DNA from 4 places in the Shewanella halifaxensis HAW-EB4 genome. Region 4 is predicted to be linked to each of the others. Evidence: predicted binding sites of a transcription regulator. Region 4 holds the regulator's gene; each other region holds the start of a gene.

Evidence for each region. The regulator ArgR, encoded in region 4, controls arginine synthesis, uptake and breakdown. The targets are predictions, from matches to a motif close to ANTGAATANNTATTCANT.
Region 1: the regulator ArgR is predicted to act here: its motif matches at 3,440-3,457, upstream of argC (N-acetyl-gamma-glutamyl-phosphate reductase).
Region 2: the regulator ArgR is predicted to act here: its motif matches at 3,135-3,152, upstream of SHAL_RS06350 (OadG family transporter subunit).
Region 3: the regulator ArgR is predicted to act here: its motif matches at 2,845-2,862, upstream of argA (amino-acid N-acetyltransferase).

Annotation. Positions count from the first base shown of each region.
Region 1 is NC_010334.1:4,978,621-4,983,449, forward strand. Features, by position in the region: gene SHAL_RS21125 (argininosuccinate synthase) at 1-367, opposite strand, end outside; gene SHAL_RS21130 (ornithine carbamoyltransferase) at 437-1,342, opposite strand; gene argB (acetylglutamate kinase) at 1,358-2,185, opposite strand; gene argC (N-acetyl-gamma-glutamyl-phosphate reductase) at 2,198-3,190, opposite strand; gene argE (acetylornithine deacetylase) at 3,466-4,617, shown strand; gene ppc (phosphoenolpyruvate carboxylase) at 4,786-4,829, shown strand, end outside.
Region 2 is NC_010334.1:1,501,622-1,506,450, forward strand. Features, by position in the region: gene alaS (alanine--tRNA ligase) at 1-304, shown strand, start outside; gene csrA (carbon storage regulator CsrA) at 818-1,015, shown strand; tRNA gene SHAL_RS06300 (tRNA-Ser) at 1,503-1,594, shown strand; tRNA gene SHAL_RS06305 (tRNA-Arg) at 1,616-1,692, shown strand; tRNA gene SHAL_RS06310 (tRNA-Arg) at 1,723-1,799, shown strand; tRNA gene SHAL_RS06315 (tRNA-Arg) at 1,832-1,908, shown strand; tRNA gene SHAL_RS06320 (tRNA-Arg) at 1,940-2,016, shown strand; tRNA gene SHAL_RS06325 (tRNA-Arg) at 2,052-2,128, shown strand; tRNA gene SHAL_RS06330 (tRNA-Ser) at 2,138-2,229, shown strand; tRNA gene SHAL_RS06335 (tRNA-Arg) at 2,306-2,382, shown strand; tRNA gene SHAL_RS06340 (tRNA-Arg) at 2,416-2,492, shown strand; tRNA gene SHAL_RS06345 (tRNA-Ser) at 2,502-2,593, shown strand; gene SHAL_RS06350 (OadG family transporter subunit) at 3,198-3,449, shown strand; gene oadA (sodium-extruding oxaloacetate decarboxylase subunit alpha) at 3,465-4,829, shown strand, end outside.
Region 3 is NC_010334.1:504,169-508,997, reverse strand. Features, by position in the region: gene rarD (EamA family transporter RarD) at 1-791, shown strand, start outside; gene SHAL_RS02185 (PH domain-containing protein) at 840-1,346, opposite strand; gene argA (amino-acid N-acetyltransferase) at 1,440-2,762, opposite strand; gene rpmG (50S ribosomal protein L33) at 3,237-3,410, opposite strand; gene rpmB (50S ribosomal protein L28) at 3,417-3,653, opposite strand; gene radC (RadC family protein) at 3,782-4,459, opposite strand; gene coaBC (bifunctional phosphopantothenoylcysteine decarboxylase/phosphopantothenate--cysteine ligase CoaBC) at 4,608-4,829, shown strand, end outside.
Region 4 is NC_010334.1:1,120,154-1,124,982, forward strand. Features, by position in the region: gene SHAL_RS04585 (ABC transporter ATP-binding protein) at 1-786, shown strand, start outside; gene SHAL_RS04590 (Dyp-type peroxidase) at 1,001-1,933, shown strand; gene SHAL_RS04595 (cupin domain-containing protein) at 2,002-2,475, opposite strand; gene argR (transcriptional regulator ArgR) at 2,737-3,207, opposite strand; gene mdh (malate dehydrogenase) at 3,560-4,495, shown strand; gene ispB (octaprenyl diphosphate synthase) at 4,605-4,829, opposite strand, start outside.

The DNA.
Region 1 (4,829 bases), 1.4 Mb from region 4:
CCACTTTACGTGCCACCTCAACCTGCGCCTTAGCAATAATTGGTCTCGCCATAGAGGTCCCCAATAAATAGGTTCCCTCATAGATAGCGCCTGTGGCGATTGTTGGGTAGATATAATCCGCCACCAGCTCTTCTTTCAAGTCAACGATATGACACTCCGAAGCGCCTGAAGCGATGGCTTTCTCATACAAGCCTTCTAGTTCAGCATCACCTTGGCCTACATCGGCGCAGAAGGCGATAATCTCACAGTCATCATAGGTTTCCTTCAGCCACGGGATAATTGCTGAAGTATCTAAGCCCCCGGAATAGGCTAAAACAACCTTTTTAACACCTGCATGCTTAGTTACTGCTGAATTTTCATTGGACATCTTAATTTCCTACTACTTATTTATTACTCAACTCACTAACGCAAGTTGACTGTTTTTTTTCTTAAAAAATTAACTTAAAAGGGTTACCAGAACGGCGTTCTGCGCATGCATTCTGTTTTCGGCTTGATGCAAAATAAGTGAGCCTTCGCCATCAACAACTTCTGCGGTAACTTCAACTTCTCGGTACGCAGGTAAACAATGCATAAAGTGTTTAGCACCTGCCTTTTGCATTAACTGGGAATTGACTTGGTAAGGTTTAAACTTTGCTTCAATCTCTGCCATTGGTGTCGAATCTCCCATTGAGAGCCAAGTGTCGGCATAAATCGCATCATGACCAATAATCGCTTCAACATCGGAACTCAGAATGAGTTTGCCACCGTGCTTCGCAGCCAGTTCTTGTGCTTCACAAACCACCTTGCCATCGGGAAAGTGGCCTGGCGGACAAATAACGGTTAACTGCGCACCTAAGATAGCTGCACCAAACATCAATGAATGAGTCACATTGTTACCATCACCGACATAAGCCAGCTTCACCTTACTCACATCGCCATATTGTTCGCTCAATGTCAGAAAGTCCGCTAACCCCTGACAAGGATGGTACAGATCAGACAAGGCGTTAATCACTGGCACCGTGCCGTGCTCAGCAAGCTCTTCAATTGTCGAGTGTAAGAAAGTCCTCGCAACAATCGCATCTGCCCAGCAAGAGATATTGGCAGCAAAATCTGAAACAGGTTCACGCTTACCTAACTCGCCATTTTGCTGATCTAGATATAAGCAATGACCACCCAATTTATTGATACCGATATCAAAGCTCACCCGAGTTCGTAGTGAGGGTTTTTCAAATAGCATCACCACACTCTTGCCCTCTAGGGCATGTTTATATTCAGCAGGGTTAGCCTTTATGGTTTTTGCCAATGCTAAAAGGTCGAGTAACTGCTGCTGGCTTAAATCTTTTATTGATAGTAAATGTTTCATTCGACTGCTCTCCAATTACTGAATTTGTGGCTGGATCTGGGTGCCAACGGTCTCACCCCTACTTAAAGCGATTAATTGCTGCGCATGACGCCAAGAGGCAATCTGTACGGCTTGCCCCATGGATTCTGCAACATCTAATGCAGCTTCCACCTTGACCTTCATTCCTTTCTCGATAACGCCAATCTTGGTCAACTCATTCACTTGAGCTCTATTCAAGCTACTAATTAACTGACCTTTACCATCGAGCACACCTGATACGTCAGATAGTAAAACTAATGAGCCCGAAACCAGCTTGGCTAAAGCTGTTGCCGCCTGATCGGCATTAACATTGAGCATCTCGCCTTGCTCACTAATAGCAATTGAGCTCACAATTGGCATCCAGCCCTTGGATAAGACAAATTCAAGATAGCTGGCATCTTTGGGCTCAACCTCCCCCACCAGCCCTAACTGCGGATCTTTAACTTTTGCAGACATCATTCCAGCATCCGCAAGGCTCATACCTAAACTGGTTACACCCGCTTTAATCGCTGCCGCTTGCAGCGTTTTATTAGAGGTGCCAGCCAACGCACCGACGATAACCGGGATCTGCTCTTGCGGTGTCACCCTTAATCCATCTAGCTTTTTAGTTGTCATACCATTAGCTTTAAGTTGCTCATCAACCAGACAGCCGCCGCCATGAACCATAATAATTGGCTGACCATTTGCAATAATCTTGGCCGCCGCTTCCATTAACCGTGCCATGCCCATTTCACACTGCAGTAATGCACCGCCAACTTTGAGCACCATGACAGGCTTAGCGCCTGAGCTTATCGCTCGTGTATTAGCCATCTGCGTATCAGTCATATTCTTACCCACCTAGTGATTTACAGATGCATTAAAATGAATCTTTATGCACTGCAGCGCTTGACTAGCCGCCCCTTTCATTAAGTTATCAATCGCGCTAGCGATGACCAGATAGCCACTCTGTTCATCGAACTTCCACCCCAGATGACAATTAGCTGTTTGCACCACATCATCCACCTTAGGGAATTGATTTTGTTTTACAGTGATAAGCTCGGCAGAGTCGTAACATTGGTATGCTTTTTCAATATCGCTGGCTGTCGTACCCGCAGCTAATTGCACTGTGATGGTTGCAAGAATGCCGCGTTTAAAATTACCGAGGTGAGGCGTGAAGATCACCTCTTGTCCTAGCTGAGTGGCAATCTCAGGCTGGTGCCTGTGACCAAGTACGCCGTAGGGGGTCAAACTGACTTCACAAAAACTGGTATGCAGCTGCGCTTTTCTGCCCGCTCCAGTTACGCCGCTGACTGCATTAATCACTGGCAATATATCGGTGAGTAAATGTGCAACAGGTTTAAGCGCTATCAGTGAGGCCGTTGGATAACAACCCGGTACCGCAATCATCTTACTCGTCGCGATTTGCGGCGCATTCCACTCCGCTAAGCCATATACGGCGTCAGCCAGTACTTGGGAATATTCGTGAGTAAAACCATACCACTTAGGATACTGAGCAACATCGGAAAACCGATATGCACCGCTTAAATCAAATACCGCCAATCCTTGCTGATAAAACCACGCAGCGAGATGTAAGCTCACCCCGTGATCAGTCGCGAGTACCACCGCATCGGCAGTCGCTACGATAGTTTGCTTCGCATCATCGGTAAGGGGGGTTAAGCACAAGTCTATATGACTGTAAGCAGGATAAAGATCAGATAGAGCCTTGCCCTTGTCGAGGCTGTTTTCAGAGACATAAAGCCCCTGGATCGACATCGTCGATTCGGCATTTATAAGAGAGGAGATCTGTGCGCCGGTGTAACCACTGGCACCAATAATGGCTATATTTTTCATAGTCTATGACTTTAAAACCTTAATCTTGAATTTAGATGACAAAACGCAAAAAAGAATGGGCACAACTTAAGCCCTGGCTGAACACCATTAATGACAAGATTATCGTCGTAGGAAGTGGGTATGATTAACCTTAACTACTATTAATTTAACCAGATTGAACATATATACTCTCACTAAACAGGCCATCGAAGTGTGGTAGTTACCTTAGCTGTTTGATAGACTAACACGCAAAATTAATTATGCAATATATTTGAATATATATTTAGGTGTTTTTAATGAAAAAACTTCCAGAGATAAAAAGTAGTTTTAGCCAATTGATTGCAACACCGTCTATTAGTGCACTCGAAGCAGAGCACGATATGAGCAATAAAGCAGTCATAGAACTTTTGCATACTTGGTTTAGCGATTTAGGAATGCAGTGCCAGTCTGTGCCAGTGGCTGATACTCGTAATAAGCACAATCTAGTGGCGTCGTTTGGTCAAGGTCAGGGAGGATTACTACTGGCAGGACATACGGATACGGTACCTTTTGATGAAGGGCGCTGGAGCCAAGACCCGTTTTCCTTAGTAGAAAAAGATAATCGTTGGTATGGCCTTGGTGCCTGCGACATGAAAGGCTTTTTTGCTTTAGTGCTAGAGGCACTAATAGAGCTACCAATGGATAAATTTAAGCGTCCATTGCATATCTTAGCCAGTGCCGACGAAGAAACCACCATGAACGGCGCGAAGGCCTTTGCAGCAGCTAAGTCAATTTCGCCTGATTATGCAATCATCGGTGAACCCACCAGTTTAAAGCCAGTTTATATGCATAAAGGGCATTTAACCCAAGGCATACGAGTGACAGGTCGTAGTGGTCATTCGTCAGATCCAGCAAAAGGGCTTAATGCTATCGAAGTGATGCACTTAGTTACAGGGCAACTGCTCAAGCTAAAACAGCACTTAGCCGATAATTATAGAGAAGATGCCTTTAGCGTGCCCTATCCAACCATGAACTTTGGTCATATTCATGGCGGGGATGCCGCCAACAGGATCTGTGGCTGCTGTGATCTGCATATCGACCTTCGACCGATCCCCTGTCTTGCACTGGAGGATTTAGAGTTAATGGTTGCCAACTATCTTGAACCTGTATGTCGTCAATATCCAGGTTGTATCAGTGTTGCTCCTTTATACCCCGGCTCAGAGCCCTTTGCTGATAAAAAGGATGGAAGTTGGACACAACTGGTTGCGGAGCTTAGTGAAAGCCAACCAGAAGTCGTTAACTATGCCACCGAAGCCCCTTACATCAGTCAGCTAGGTTGCCAAACACTTGTACTCGGCCCAGGCAGTATTGAGCAAGCGCATCAACCTGATGAGTTTTTAGATATTTCCTATATTGGGCGTACAAAAGATCTATTAAAAAAACTGATTTATCATGCATGTATAAAATAATTTACTCTTTTCTATATACTTTACAGTCTAAAGTATAGCCACCAAGCACGAAGCTATATCCCAAAAGTGATATAGAGCACATTAAAGCACGATATTTCAATCTGGATCATTGCCTAGCACATCACTGCTAGGTATTGTGATCGATTAGCTTACCGATATGGAGCACGTATGGTAGACATGTATGCCTCGCTAAGGTCTAACGTTGGAACCTT
Region 2 (4,829 bases), 380 kb from region 4:
GAAGCTTGAAGGCGTCGATGCGGGCGCGCTGCGTGGCCTACAAGATGAGCTTAAGCAGAAGCTTCAATCTGGTATTGTGGTTTTAGCTATCGCTGGTGAAGACAAGGTTAACTTGATTGTTGGCGTGACGAAGGATTTAACTGGTAAAGTTAAAGCTGGCGAGTTAGTCGCTTCTATCGCTGTTCAAGTTGGTGGTAAAGGTGGTGGGCGTCCTGATATGGCTCAAGCAGGCGGTAGCCAGCCAGAGAACTTAGACGGTGCGTTAGAGCAAGTTATCCCATGGATCACGGCTAAGCTGTCTTAAATAGTCGGATACCTTAAATTTAGAAACGCCCTTTATGGGCGTTTTTTTATGGAATAAGCAAACTGCTATAGACTCTTTTCAACCACGCACACGTAGCTAATACCAATCGAGCTAAATATGTGATTGGTATAAAATGCAGCGTTTTAAAGTCAGTTTGGTATCGGTTTCTAGTGATGTGGCATATCTGAAAGCTTAAGAGCCTGAGTATTTTTTATAAACTGAATTAGAGAGTTGTTTGGCTTAAGTTTGTATATTGTAGTCTTACATCTGGGCAATGTTCTAATTCATGCTAGTTTAATGTTAACAGCTGATAATCGCTGTTATCGGGTAAAAGTTATTCTTAATATGGTTAAAAAGGTTTCAAGCGCATAACTGTGATTTAATACTGGAAAGGTGTAATTATTTAACGCTTTTCTCATAGAATACTGTTAATTTGTACTAAGCTAACCTTATAATACAAATATAACGGATTTATGCCGTATAAGCAGAATTAGGAACTAAAGGAGCAACATAATGCTGATATTGACTCGTCGTGTTGGTGAAACACTGATGATTGGTGATGAAGTAACTGTCACTGTATTAGGCGTTAAAGGTAACCAAGTAAGAATTGGTGTAAATGCACCTAAAGAAGTCTCTGTACATCGTGAAGAGATTTACCAACGCATTCAGTCTGAAAAATCAGGTACGCCATCAGAAGGCGGTAACTTTTGATCTGAATGAGATCAAATAAGAATTCTAGAAGCCAGTTAATAACTGGCTTTTTTATTTCTGGGCTTTGGGTTTTGAGGCTTCGGCGCTAAAAGCTGCTAAGGCGATCTAAGGGCTAACCTAGCCAGATTGGGTGTAAATGCATCCACTCATAAAGAAGAGGTCTCCGTACCTAATCGTTTTTGTCTATGGTGAAGAGATTGACCAACCCATTCAGTCTGAAAAATCAGCTACGCCAATCGATGACGGTAACTTTTGATCTGAATGAGATCAATTAAGCCTTTTTTGAAACCAGTAGAAGCCAGTTAATAACGGGCTTTATTATTTTTATGGGGGATGTAAACCTCCATAAATCCCCAGTAAATCCAATTTATAGGACGAGTTAGACTGTTATACAAGCAAGCTGCTTAAAAACAGCTCAAACGGGGGAGGGTTTCTTAAAAAGGGTTTGACTTATTTTCGGCAGACAGTAATATGTGCGCCAAGAAACGGAGAGGTGGCCGAGTGGCCGAAGGCGCTCCCCTGCTAAGGGAGTATGGGCTTTAACTCCCATCGAGGGTTCGAATCCCTCCTTCTCCGCCATTTCTTACAATAGACAACGATGCGGATGTAGCTCAGCTGGATAGAGTACCTGGCTACGAACCAGGCGGTCGGAGGTTCGAATCCTCCCATCCGCACCATTTCTATTGTCGTGATAAATGTTTTAGTGAGCGGATGTAGCTCAGCTGGATAGAGTACCTGGCTACGAACCACGCGGTCGGAGGTTCGAATCCTCCCATCCGCACCATTAAATCATTTATAGCAGTAAGCATTCTATATGCGGATGTAGCTCAGCTGGATAGAGTACCTGGCTACGAACCAGGCGGTCGGAGGTTCGAATCCTCCCATCCGCACCATAGAGTGAAAAGAATTTAAGATTTTATATGAGCGGATGTAGCTCAGCTGGATAGAGTACCTGGCTACGAACCAGGCGGTCGGAGGTTCGAATCCTCCCATCCGCACCATATAAAACATATTAGATATAATTAGTACCGATTTTGCGCGTGTAGCTCAGCTGGATAGAGTACCTGGCTACGAACCAGGCGGTCGGAGGTTCGAATCCTCCCACGCGCACCATGAATTGACGGAGAGGTGGCCGAGTGGCCGAAGGCGCTCCCCTGCTAAGGGAGTATGGGCTTTAACTCCCATCGAGGGTTCGAATCCCTCCTTCTCCGCCATCATTTGAACAAAAAACCGCAACAGTGTTGCGGTTTTTTGTCCTCAGAATGATTGTGATGTTTAAGTTTTATATGAGCGGATGTAGCTCAGCTGGATAGAGTACCTGGCTACGAACCAGGCGGTCGGAGGTTCGAATCCTCCCATCCGCACCATATGAAACCATTGATATAAGTAGTACCGATTTTGCGCGTGTAGCTCAGCTGGATAGAGTACCTGGCTACGAACCAGGCGGTCGGAGGTTCGAATCCTCCCACGCGCACCATGAATTGACGGAGAGGTGGCCGAGTGGCCGAAGGCGCTCCCCTGCTAAGGGAGTATGGGCTTTAACTCCCATCGAGGGTTCGAATCCCTCCTTCTCCGCCATCATTACATGCAAAAAAACCGCACTCGTTGCGGTTTTTTTGTATCTGCAATTTGCTTCGCATCGACTCGATTGTTGATTTCTCCTCAATGCTATAACTCGCTCCACTCCATAGTCCTGTAGCTCTTTGCCTTATGATTAGGTCGCTTCTTAATTGGCTACAAAACCTAGCTATTAATGCCTGTGATGTACCTGCCAACTAATATGATTGAAATTTTGTTTTGCTAAACTGCATAAATTGTCACTTCTGTATTCCTCGCACCAATCTGTTCTTTTTTCTGAATTCATTTTCCCGTAAATGCACTGTTAAATTAGAAAAAATGGCTACAAAAGACTGTATATTATCGGATGTTCAGTTTTCTAGTTGATTTTATGTGATTTTATTAGTCGATGGCGATTAATGATCGTATTTATGGTACGACCAATTTACAAGTGGCTCGCTATTTTGTTATATATTAGTTATTGTTTTTAGCGGTGGTCACCATTTGACAGCGAAGCAGTATCTAAAATGAATGGAATAAATTGCATAATATGTGAATGGTAGGTGAATATTTATTGAGTGTCATCCATGTTTATTCACAAATCAAATATCGATAAGAGGAAGAGATGGCTTCAATATCTGAGCAGTTATATGACGCATTGGGGATTATGATACTAGGTATGTCACTGGTATTTGTTTTTCTAAGTACCCTTATTTTTGCTATGAAATTGGTTGCTCGAACATTTGGGCCTGCAGCGCTAGAGGCGAGTTCTGCTCCAGAGAGTCAACCACAACCGAGTCAATCTGCCGTGAGCCCATTAATGGCGGCGGTTATTACTGCTGCAATTCATCAGCACCGAAAAAAAAATATAATATAAGTAGGGAGTTTTTGTATGAGCAAGCCACTGGCTTTAACTGATGTTGCGTTAAGAGATGCACATCAATCCATTCTCGCTACTCGTTTGCGTACCGAAGATATGTTACCCATAGCACCATTACTCGATAAAGTGGGCTTTTGGTCGTTAGAATCATGGGGAGGAGCCACATTTGACTCCTGTATTCGCTATCTGGGTGAAGATCCTTGGGAGCGGATCCGTGAACTAAAGAAAGTTATGCCTAATACTCCACAGCAGATGCTGTTGCGAGGACAAAACCTCCTCGGTTACCGTCACTATGCTGATGACTTGGTACACCGCTTTGTTGAGCGAGCCCATACCAATGGTGTTGATGTATTCCGTGTATTCGATGCGATGAACGATGTGCGCAACCTAGAAACAGCGGTTAAAGCGGTTGTCGAAGTAGGCGGTCATGCCCAAGGCACAATCTCTTATACTACTAGTCCAGTGCATAACTTAAACACTTGGATTGATATGGCAAAACGTATTGAAGATATGGGTTGTCACTCTTTATGCATTAAAGATATGGCAGGGCTATTAAAGCCGTTTGAAGCATTTGAGCTTATTAGCCAAATCAAGTCGCAAACCGATTTGGTTTTATCTCTGCACTGCCACGCGACTACAGGCCTGAGCACGGCAACCTACCAAAAAGCCATTGAAGCGGGCATCGATGTGCTCGATACGGCAATCTCTTCAATGAGCCAGACCTACGGTCACAGCGCAACTGAAACTTTAGTTGCTATGGTTGAAGGTACAGACAGGGCAACGGGTTACGATATGGCCCTGCTTGAGGAAATTGCGGCCTATTTTAGAACAGTACGTAAAAAGTACGCAGCGTTTGAAGGTGAGTTAAAGGGTATCGATTCACGAATTCTTCGCGCTCAAGTACCAGGTGGAATGCTAACAAACATGGAAAGCCAGCTTAAAGAGCAGGGCGCCGCTGACAAGTTAGATCTTGTACTCGAGGAGATCCCTCGCGTTCGTGAAGACTTGGGCTTCTTACCATTGGTGACACCAACGTCGCAAATCGTTGGTACACAGTCTGTGATTAACGTACTCACTGGCGAGCGTTACAAGTCGCTAACCAAAGAAACCGAAGGCGTGTTAAAAGGTGAGTATGGTGCAACGCCAGCGCCAGTAAATACGGAGTTACAACAGCGCGTATTAGCGGGGCGTGAAGCCATCACCTGTCGCCCAGCAGACCTGCTTGAATCTGAGTTAGACAAATTACGTCTGGAGTTAAAAGAGAAAGCCGCTGCCGATGGTATTGCACTTGCTCAAGAGCTAGATGATGACGTACTCACTTATGCGTTATTTCCGCAAATTGGTCTCAAATTCCTTAGCAACCGTAATAACCCCGAT
Region 3 (4,829 bases), 620 kb from region 4:
TACCCGCAGCAGAGATCTTATTACACCGAGTACTTTGGTCATTTGTCTTTGTTACTATTTTAATCGCACTTTTCGGTGGTTTTGCCCGACTGCGCAACCTGCTTAAACAACCCAAGCAGCTCGCTGTACTGTGTGTAACTTCGGTATTGATTGCAGGTAACTGGCTACTATTTATCTGGGCGGTCAATAACGACCACATGCTCGATGCAAGTTTAGGCTATTTCATAAATCCGCTGGTGAATGTCAGTCTAGCCATGATATTTCTAGGTGAGCGCCTACGTAAACTGCAATGGGCGGCAGTTGCACTCGCAGCAACAGGTGTAATGATCCAGCTGATCTCATTTGGTTCAATTCCATTAGTGTCGCTAGGCTTAGCCTGTTCATTTGCTTTCTATGGCTTGCTACGTAAAAAAGTCAATGTCGACGCCAAGACAGGCTTACTAGTAGAAACCGCTATTTTGATGCCAATCGCGCTTATTTACCTGGTTACCAATATGGGAGATTCATTAACCCATCTGCTCACTAACGATTTGAATTTAAATCTACTCTTAGTTGCAGCGGGTATCGTAACGACCATTCCTTTACTGTGCTTTGCCTCCGCAGCCGTTAGGATCCCATTTTCAATGCTAGGTTTCTTTCAATATATAGGCCCAAGCATTATGTTTGTGCTGGCTATCGCCTTGTTCAACGAGCCTTTCGATGCGGAAAAAGGCATTACCTTCGCATTCATCTGGGCGGCACTGCTCCTGTTTACGGTAGATATGTTCTATAAACGAAAACCTAAGCTATAACGCCTAACAAAAAAAGCGAACCTTATTCTGGTTCGCTTTTTTTTTTGGCTATCGACTCAATAACCTATCCGGCTCTTGTAGACTCAATATGATCCGGTATCCACGGAGCGTTGGGATCATCACCAGATTTTGTTCTTCGCTCATTGCGACAAAGGCTTTTTGTTTATTGGACAATTTAAACCAACCTAATTGATAACCCGCCATACCGACACCATTGTGACGAGACTCGAGTTTTAAATCGGGATCCCGCTGCCAATCTAGACGCTGGATCTCTTTTATCTTCACCTCGGCAAGCGGCAGGGTGATCGCGTAAAATGGCACATCAAGGGTTAACGTGTCATCGCCAATAATCAACTTAGAATCATCTGCCTTATAGAACACCCAACTAAACGCAAACAGCGTGAGCAGGAGTAACCCAAAACTGATGATTTTACTGATCTCGGGTAGCGTACTGAAATAGATAAAAGTCAACAATCCGACTAAAATCGCTAGCAAAGCAATGAAGCTCCAGTAACCCCCTGACGTGAGTGGTGCCAGTGCATAAACCTGAGGCATGGGCGCTCCTAATTAGCTATGGTGTTCAGATTTTTAGATGACAATAACTTTTGTCATCCTTTAAGCCTTTCTTCCATATGACTCAAATACCAATCAGTATAAGTCTAGCGCTAAAATCTTCGATTTGCGTTGATAGTTATACAGCTGCTTTTTCTTCTCTGGCAACGCTTCAACTTCAACCATATTAAACCCATGCTCTAAGAACCAATGGATACTGCGGGTCGTTAAGGCAAACAAACGCGAATAGCCTCTCACTCTTGCCTGACCAATAATATTTTGTAGTAGCAAGCTGCCTCTATCGGCATCGCGGTAGTCGGGATGCACCACTAAACAGGCAAACTCACCCGCATTATCCTCCTCAAATGGATAAAACGCCGCGCAGCCGATCACTAGGCTGTCGCGCTCAATTAACATAAACTGCTCTATCTCCACCTCTAGCTGCTCACGTGAGCGCCGCACTAAGATCCCTTTCTGCTCCAGTGGGCGGATAAGATCTAATATGCCGCCGATATCACTGATCGTTGCTCTACGTAGACGCTCGGCGCTTTCGGTTACAATCTGCGTGCCGATACCATCGCGGGAGAAGAGCTCTTGCAACAGTGCACCATCATCGAGATAACTCACAAAGTGACAGCGACTGACCCCATTGCGACAAGCATCGATGCTGGCCTCCAAGAAAGCCTTGGTGCCAACACACAATGGAGAGACCTCGGGAAACTCATTTAAGATCTTTTGCGCTTCGGTGGGCATCAACTCAGCGACAACCTGACCATAGTTATCTAAAATACCTTTCTCGGCGCTAAAGCCTATCATCTTGTCTGCTTTGAGTTTTATTGCAATCTGGGTGGCAACCTCTTCTGCAGTTAGATTAAAGCTCTCCCCCGTCACAGAGGCTGCTACAGGGCCAAGTAATACGATACCACCACTGTCGAGCTGACGCTTCAGCCCCAGGCTGTCAATACGACGCACCTTACCGCTGAGACAATAATCGACACCATCCTCGACCCCTAATGGCTGAGCAATGACAAAGTTACCGCTGACCACGTTGATCTGTGCGCCCTGCATTGGCGTGTTACTTAGACTCATCGATAGGCGCGCGGTGATATCGAGGTGCAAAGCACCTACCACTTGTTTAATGACCTTAAGCGCGTCTTCTTCCGTGACTCTCACACCATTGTAATATTCGGCAGCCAAACTGCGCTCGGCCAACGCTTCATCTATCTGCGGCCTAGCGCCATGAACAAGGACTATCTTAATCCCAAGGCTGTGCAGTAGCGCAATATCATTGATGATGGCGCGAAACTGTTGCTGTGCGATAGCCTCGCCACCCAACATAACGACGAAGGTTTTGCCCCTATGGGCATTCACATAGGAAGCGGAATGACGAAATCCATCAACAAGTTCTGTGGTACGCACGTTAACATCACCTTTAAAATAGATAGGAAAGATATCCGAAGCTTCATATTTGATAATTAGCTCAGTTATACCCAAAGATAATAGTGCATTTAAATTCATTTAAAAAGCATTTATTATCACGCGTTATTTTATTGTAGCGATGATGCTTTATGTCGACAGGTTCGCATGACATTCAATCGTTTTTTATATAAACCCCAGAAAAACCTATATTTAAATAGGCACCTCATACAGCAAAGCTATTAATTAGCGACGAGTCCACCTGACTAAGTGCCTACGACTGCACGGTATAACAACACCGGCATTAGTGAATGGTTACGCAATTTGAATGCCGAAAGACATTAAAAACTGATTGAAAGCGACTTTGATAAGATCTTTGAGTAAGAAATATGGGGGGATTGAAGCGATGTCAGTAAATTTTAGGCAAAAAAAAGCCCCTATAAATAGAGGCTTTTTCCAAGATGCTTAAACAAGTAATTACTTGATTTTAGCTTCTTTGTACATAACGTGCTGACGAACAACTGGATCAAATTTCTTGATTTCCATTTTTTCAGGCATGTTACGCTTGTTTTTTTCAGTCGTGTAGAAGTGACCAGTGTTAGCGCTAGAAACTAGCTTGATCTTCTCACGATTACCTTTAGCTTTAGCCATGGTTTATTATACCTTCTCGCCGCGGGCACGAAGTTCAGCAATAACAACTTCAATACCTTTCTTGTCGATGATACGCATACCTTTAGTAGATATACGTAGCTGTACGAAACGCTTTTCGTTTTCTAACCAGAAACGGTGGTTCTGTAGGTTAGGTAAAAAACGACGACGCGTTGCGTTCTTCGCGTGCGAACGGTTGTTACCAACCATTGGTCGCTTGCCAGTTACTTGGCATACTCTTGACATGTCAATCTTCTCCAAAACAATATATTTAACGCTCGAGCATTAATGCACCTCGAACACGGCCGTCGCCTGAGGCACACAACAGAGGGCGCATTTTATACAGGATCTAAAATAAAAGATCAAGGGATAGATTAATCTATCCATCCCCGTTCAGCAAAAGAAACGATCTCTCGATCGCCTACAACCATATGGTCCAACAAGGAAACATCGATAGTTTGTAAGGCTTGTTTCAATCGCTCAGTAATTCGTCTATCGGCTGTACTTGGTTCTGCAATCCCTGAGGGGTGATTGTGACACACGATCACAGCCGCAGCCTTTTTTTCAAGCACTAAACTTACCACTTCACGTGGATAAACTGATGCTGAATTGATTGTACCCCTAAATAATTCAACGAATTGAATCACTCTATGTTGACTATCTAACAATAAAATAGCGAACACTTCGTAAGCACGATCAGACAATTGTCTCATTAAATAGTCCCGAGTTAAATCAGGATCAGATAAAATTTTTCCTCTTTGTAGATTTTCTTGCGAAATTCGCGTGCCTAACTCCACTGCAGCCTGCATTTGCGCGAACTTAACAGGGCCTATCCCATCGAGGCGACAAACTTGTGTCTGAGACGCTGCCAGAAGGCCTCTAAGGCCACCAAACTCATTAATCATAGTTCTAGCTAGCTCCACAGCACTTAAGCCTTTTAAACCCACTCTAAGCAAGACAGCCAATAATTCAGCATCCGATAGCTGCTTCACCCCTTGATTTAATAATTTTTCTCGTGGACCTTCGCCAACGGGCCAGTCTTTTATCGCCATAACAACCTCCTTGTTGATTTTATCTTCGAGTATGGTCTAGATTTTCTGAAGTTGTTCATCACCATTTTATGGTTTGTGATATCTTAGGCCCAACCTCTGCAGCGTGATAAAATGTTTATCGCCGAAGTGATGACGAAAAGAGTTAAGTATGGGTCTCAATAACAAAAAAGTGCTACTGGGTATTGGCGGCGGCATTGCCGCATATAAATCAGCTGATCTGGTACGTAAGTTAAAAGAACGCGGCGCCGATGTCCGAGTTGTTATGAGTCAAAGTGCGCAGGAATTTATTACCCCGCTAACTTTGCAAGCGCTGTCCGGTTATCCGGTGGCAACCGATCTGCTTGATCCTACAGCCGAAGCCTCTATGGGG
Region 4 (4,829 bases):
GGAATGATCTTTCAAGACTATGCTCTGTTTCCTCATCTAACCGTGGCCGAGAATATCCTTTTCGGTCTACAAACCCGTGATAAAGCAGCAAGGCAAGCACGCCTAGAAGAGATGCTAACTTTAGTTAAGCTTGAGGGGTTGGCACAGCGTTACCCCCATGAATTATCGGGTGGGCAGCAACAAAGGGTCTCAATTGCAAGAGCGCTCGCCTATGAGCCCGAAGTGCTATTACTCGATGAGCCATTTTCGAATATTGATGCCAAAGTGCGTCGTGAAATGATGCTCGAGATCCGTCAGATCCTGAAAAAACATCATGTCAGCGCGGTATTCGTAACACACAGTAAAGATGAGGCATTTGTATTTGCTGATAAGCTGGCACTATTTAATCACGGTGAAATCGTACAATGTGGTGATGCTGAAGGCTTATATTTAGCACCATCAGATAAGTACGTCGCAGATTTTCTTGGGACAGGGAATTACCTTAAGGCTGAAGTCATTAGTGACCATAGTATTGCAACTGCAATTGGCAAAATTGAAAGCGAAAGTTTACTTTCGCAACCCATCAGCACCCAAGCGGAGGTGTTGCTAAGGCCTCAACACCTATTATTGCAAGCAGATGCTAACGGAGTTGGCGAAGTGATTGAACGACGTTTTCTCGGCAATATCTGTCAATATCAAGTTAAAGTCGCTGAAAACATCTTAGATATTCATAGTCCTCAGCTGGATTTAATTGTAGGACAGCGTGTGGCGATCGCGTGTCAGAGTCATAGCTTAGTGTTGTTCTAGTTGGATATAGGCTCCATGAGCCGTTTGGCACGTCAGCTAACGCTTAACAGGCGTTAGGGGGAAGTGTTAGACCACTTTTCATCCTGCTTAAATAGCAGCTAAGAGTAAGAATTTAAAATTGATTTTAGTTATTGTGCGTTAGTTAATTTTATTAATAACTAAAGTTGTACATAATGTTGCCGAAAATTAATTAAGATAAGGGTTACTTATAATAATGGATAGTCAGGTTATGCCTCGTGAACAGCTTGGAGTATGTGCAGAAGGAAACTTGCACAGTGTCTATTTAATGTTTAATGCTAATGATAGTGTTGAGTCTGATATGCGCCCTTGTGTGGCTAATGTCGCTCAATATGTTTATGAATTAGCTGATCAATATTCTGATAGTGCATTTAATGGTTTTGTTGCTATTGGTGCTAATTATTGGGACACACTATACCCGATTGCTAGACCGGAACAGCTAAAACCTTTCCCTGCAATGAATAGAGATACTCGAGATGCACCCGCTATCGAATATGATCTATTTGTGCATGTCCGTTGTGACCGTTTTGATATTTTACATTTAGTCGCCAATGAAGTTTGTCAGATGTTTGAAGGCTTAGTTGAACTTGTTGATGAAGAGCGTGGCTTTAGGTTCTTAGACTCACGAGATCTCACGGGTTTTGTTGATGGCACTGAAAACCCGAAAGGACGCAGCAGGCAGGACGTTGCACTTATTGGCGAGGAAGATAGCCGATTTAAAGGTGGTAGTTATATTCATGTGCAAAAGTATGCACATAACTTAAGCAAGTGGAACCGCCTACCCGTTAAGAAGCAAGAAGATATTGTTGGTCGTACTAAAGCTGACAATATTGAGTATGCATCGGCTGACAAACCGCTAACGAGTCACATCAAGCGTGTGAACTTGAAAGATAGCGAAGGTAACTCGATGGAGATCTTACGACAAAGCATGCCTTACGGCTCCGCTAAAGAGCAAGGTTTGATGTTTATCTCTACTTGCCGCAACTCGGTTAATTTCGAAAAGATGCTTGAGAGTATGGTGCATGGTGATGGCGAGGGTAACCATGATCACTTGATGCATTTCACTCAGGCATTAACTGGCTCTTCATTCTTTGCGCCATCGTTAGATTTTATGATTTCGTCTAACTAATTAAGACTTTTTAGCCAATAAAAAACGCACTGTATGGTGCGTTTTTTTATTGGGTGTATGAAAGCGAATTATTCATTATCAACTTCATCTTTATCCCAGTAGTTAGTGGGACGTCTGGCATAAACTTCGTTGACTGATTTTACCAGTACCTTGTTATTTTCTGGGTACACAACGACATCATGTATGTCTCGGTTTCCGACGACAAGAAAAACAAACTCTTGCTCACTATGATTGACAAGATTATGAGAAATCCCCGTGTCAGCGTTGAAACAGATATATTCTCCCTGACTAAAGGGATGAGGCTCACCATCGATGTATAACGTCGCTTCGCCATGCATCGCGTAGATATGTTCTTCTTCTTTGGTATGGTAATGGGCAACAGCAGAGGACTTACCTGGTGCTAAGCGTTCCATGGTGACGCCGATTTTTTGTCCACCGGCAGTGTCACCAATATGCTTTTGCTCGCTGGCATATTGATCTTCATGCTGCCAAGATTCCCAGCATATATCATTGATATTTATTATTTTACTTTTATTCATCATTTACCCTCGACTAACAATACTGTCATTTGGGATTATAACGATTATTGGTCAAGAGAGAAGACGCTATTCAATATATTGTATAAAACAGAGTGTTTTATACAACGAGCGTTAAGGTAAGTGATTGAGATTAAGTGCATAGACGGAAAGGGCAAGTGATGTCGCCTATGCGGTTATTATACCAATTGGTATTAATAGAGATAAAAAATGCTGTAGCCCTGAGGGTACAGCATTTAATAAGCTAGTCACTTTAAGAGGCACTGCTTAGTCTGCGTAATTAAATAGTGACTTAACTGTCTCTAATGTGTCTTCAATATTATGAATACTAGACGGACAGATGAAAATCGTATCATCACCAGCAATCGTTCCTAAAATACCTTCAGGCTTACCGATTGAGTCGAGCAGGCGAGCGATTAATTGCGCCGCACCCGGGCTGGTTCTGACGACAATCATAGCTTGGTTATGGTCAACATCCAGCACTAGATTTTTAAGTGGACTTCCTGCTGTAGGAACACCGAGCTCCGCAGGAAGACAATAAACCATCTCTTGCTTGGCATTACGGGTTCTTACCGCGCCAAACTTACTTAGCATACGAGAAACTTTAGATTGGTTAATATTGCTAAAGCCTTCAGCTTGAAGGGCGGTAACTATTTCACTTTGAGAGCCAAATCGCTCCTCTTTTAAAATAGATTTGAACGTCTTAACTAAATCATCTGGGCTTTTAGTTGCTTGCATATATTATTATTCTTTATTCAAAAAAATCTGCACTATCATGATTATTTTCGCCATTTTTGTCAATTAGTATTCGTTTTTGTGAATAAAAATTCATTGATAATCTTAATTTAACTTGATGGATTAACTTAAGTTGGAATGAATGCTCTAATTAACGTTATGCTGATTTACCTTGAAAACGACTCTGTAACCATGATGCTCTCTCGATTTGTTTATCTGCTTCTTTATATTAGCGTTCTAGATTATATTGAGCACGACTAAGGGATAATTGAATTTTTTTTGTGAATCCAGTACTGTTGCCACATTGGAAAGATGGATCTGAATCACAAAAATCCAAGAATTGATGGAGATGATTATGAAAGTTGCTGTACTTGGTGCTGCTGGTGGTATTGGCCAGGCGCTCGCCCTACTGTTAAAAACTCAATTACCTGCGGGTTCAAAATTGTCGCTTTATGATATCGCTCCAGTTATACCTGGTGTTGCGGTTGACTTAAGCCACATCCCAACGGCGGTTGAAGTTAAAGGTTTCGCTGGTGAAGACCCTACGGCAGCACTAGAAGGTGCTGATGTTGTGCTTATCTCTGCCGGTGTTGCACGTAAGCCTGGGATGGATCGTTCCGATCTGTTTAACATCAACGCAGGTATCGTGCGTAACTTGGTTGAAAAGTGCGCTGCGACTTGCCCTAAGGCATTAATAGGTATTATTACCAACCCGGTAAACACAACGGTTGCGATTGCAGCTGAAGTGCTTAAAAAGGCGGGTGTTTATGATAAAAATCGCCTGTTTGGTGTGACGACACTCGATGTTATCCGTTCAGAAACCTTCGTTGCTGAAGCAAAAGACCTAAATGTTGCTGACGTTAAAGTTCCTGTCATCGGCGGTCATAGTGGTGTGACGATTCTACCTCTACTTTCACAGGTTGAAGGCGTAAGCTTTACTGATGCAGAAATTGCAGCACTGACGACTCGTATCCAGAATGCGGGGACTGAGGTGGTTGAGGCTAAAGCCGGTGGTGGTAGTGCAACATTATCTATGGGTCAAGCTGCATGTCGCTTTGGTCTATCACTTGTTCGTGGTCTTCAGGGTGAAGCAAATGTTGTTGAGTGTGCCTATGTTGATGGTGGCAGTGAGCATACTGAGTTCTTCGCACAACCTGTTGTACTCGGCAAGAACGGCATTGAACAGGTACTTGCTTATGGCGAGGTAAGTGCATTTGAAGCTAATGCTCGTGACGCTATGCTAGACACTCTAAAGGCTGATATTCAGCTAGGTATCGAATTCGTTAAGTAATCGATGCAAGGGCCTTTGTGGGTCAAAATAAAAAAGGAGCCTTAGGCTCCTTTTTTATTTTCAACATTTATCTCGTCACTGCTCTTAGCTTACAGGTGGCAATAGCTGATTAGTTACTACGTTGAGTGGCTAGTTTTGCTAAAGAGATTAATGCGGTCTTATAATCAGACTCAGGAATGATAGCCAGTGCTGCAATGGCCTTTTCTGACTCTTCGATAGCGCGCTGCTCGGTGTACTTGAGTGCACCACAGTTATTAAGTGCGGCGAGGATAACTTCGATATGCTCAGTACCGTCACCTTTCTCGATAGCCTCACGGATAAGCGCCTTTTCAGT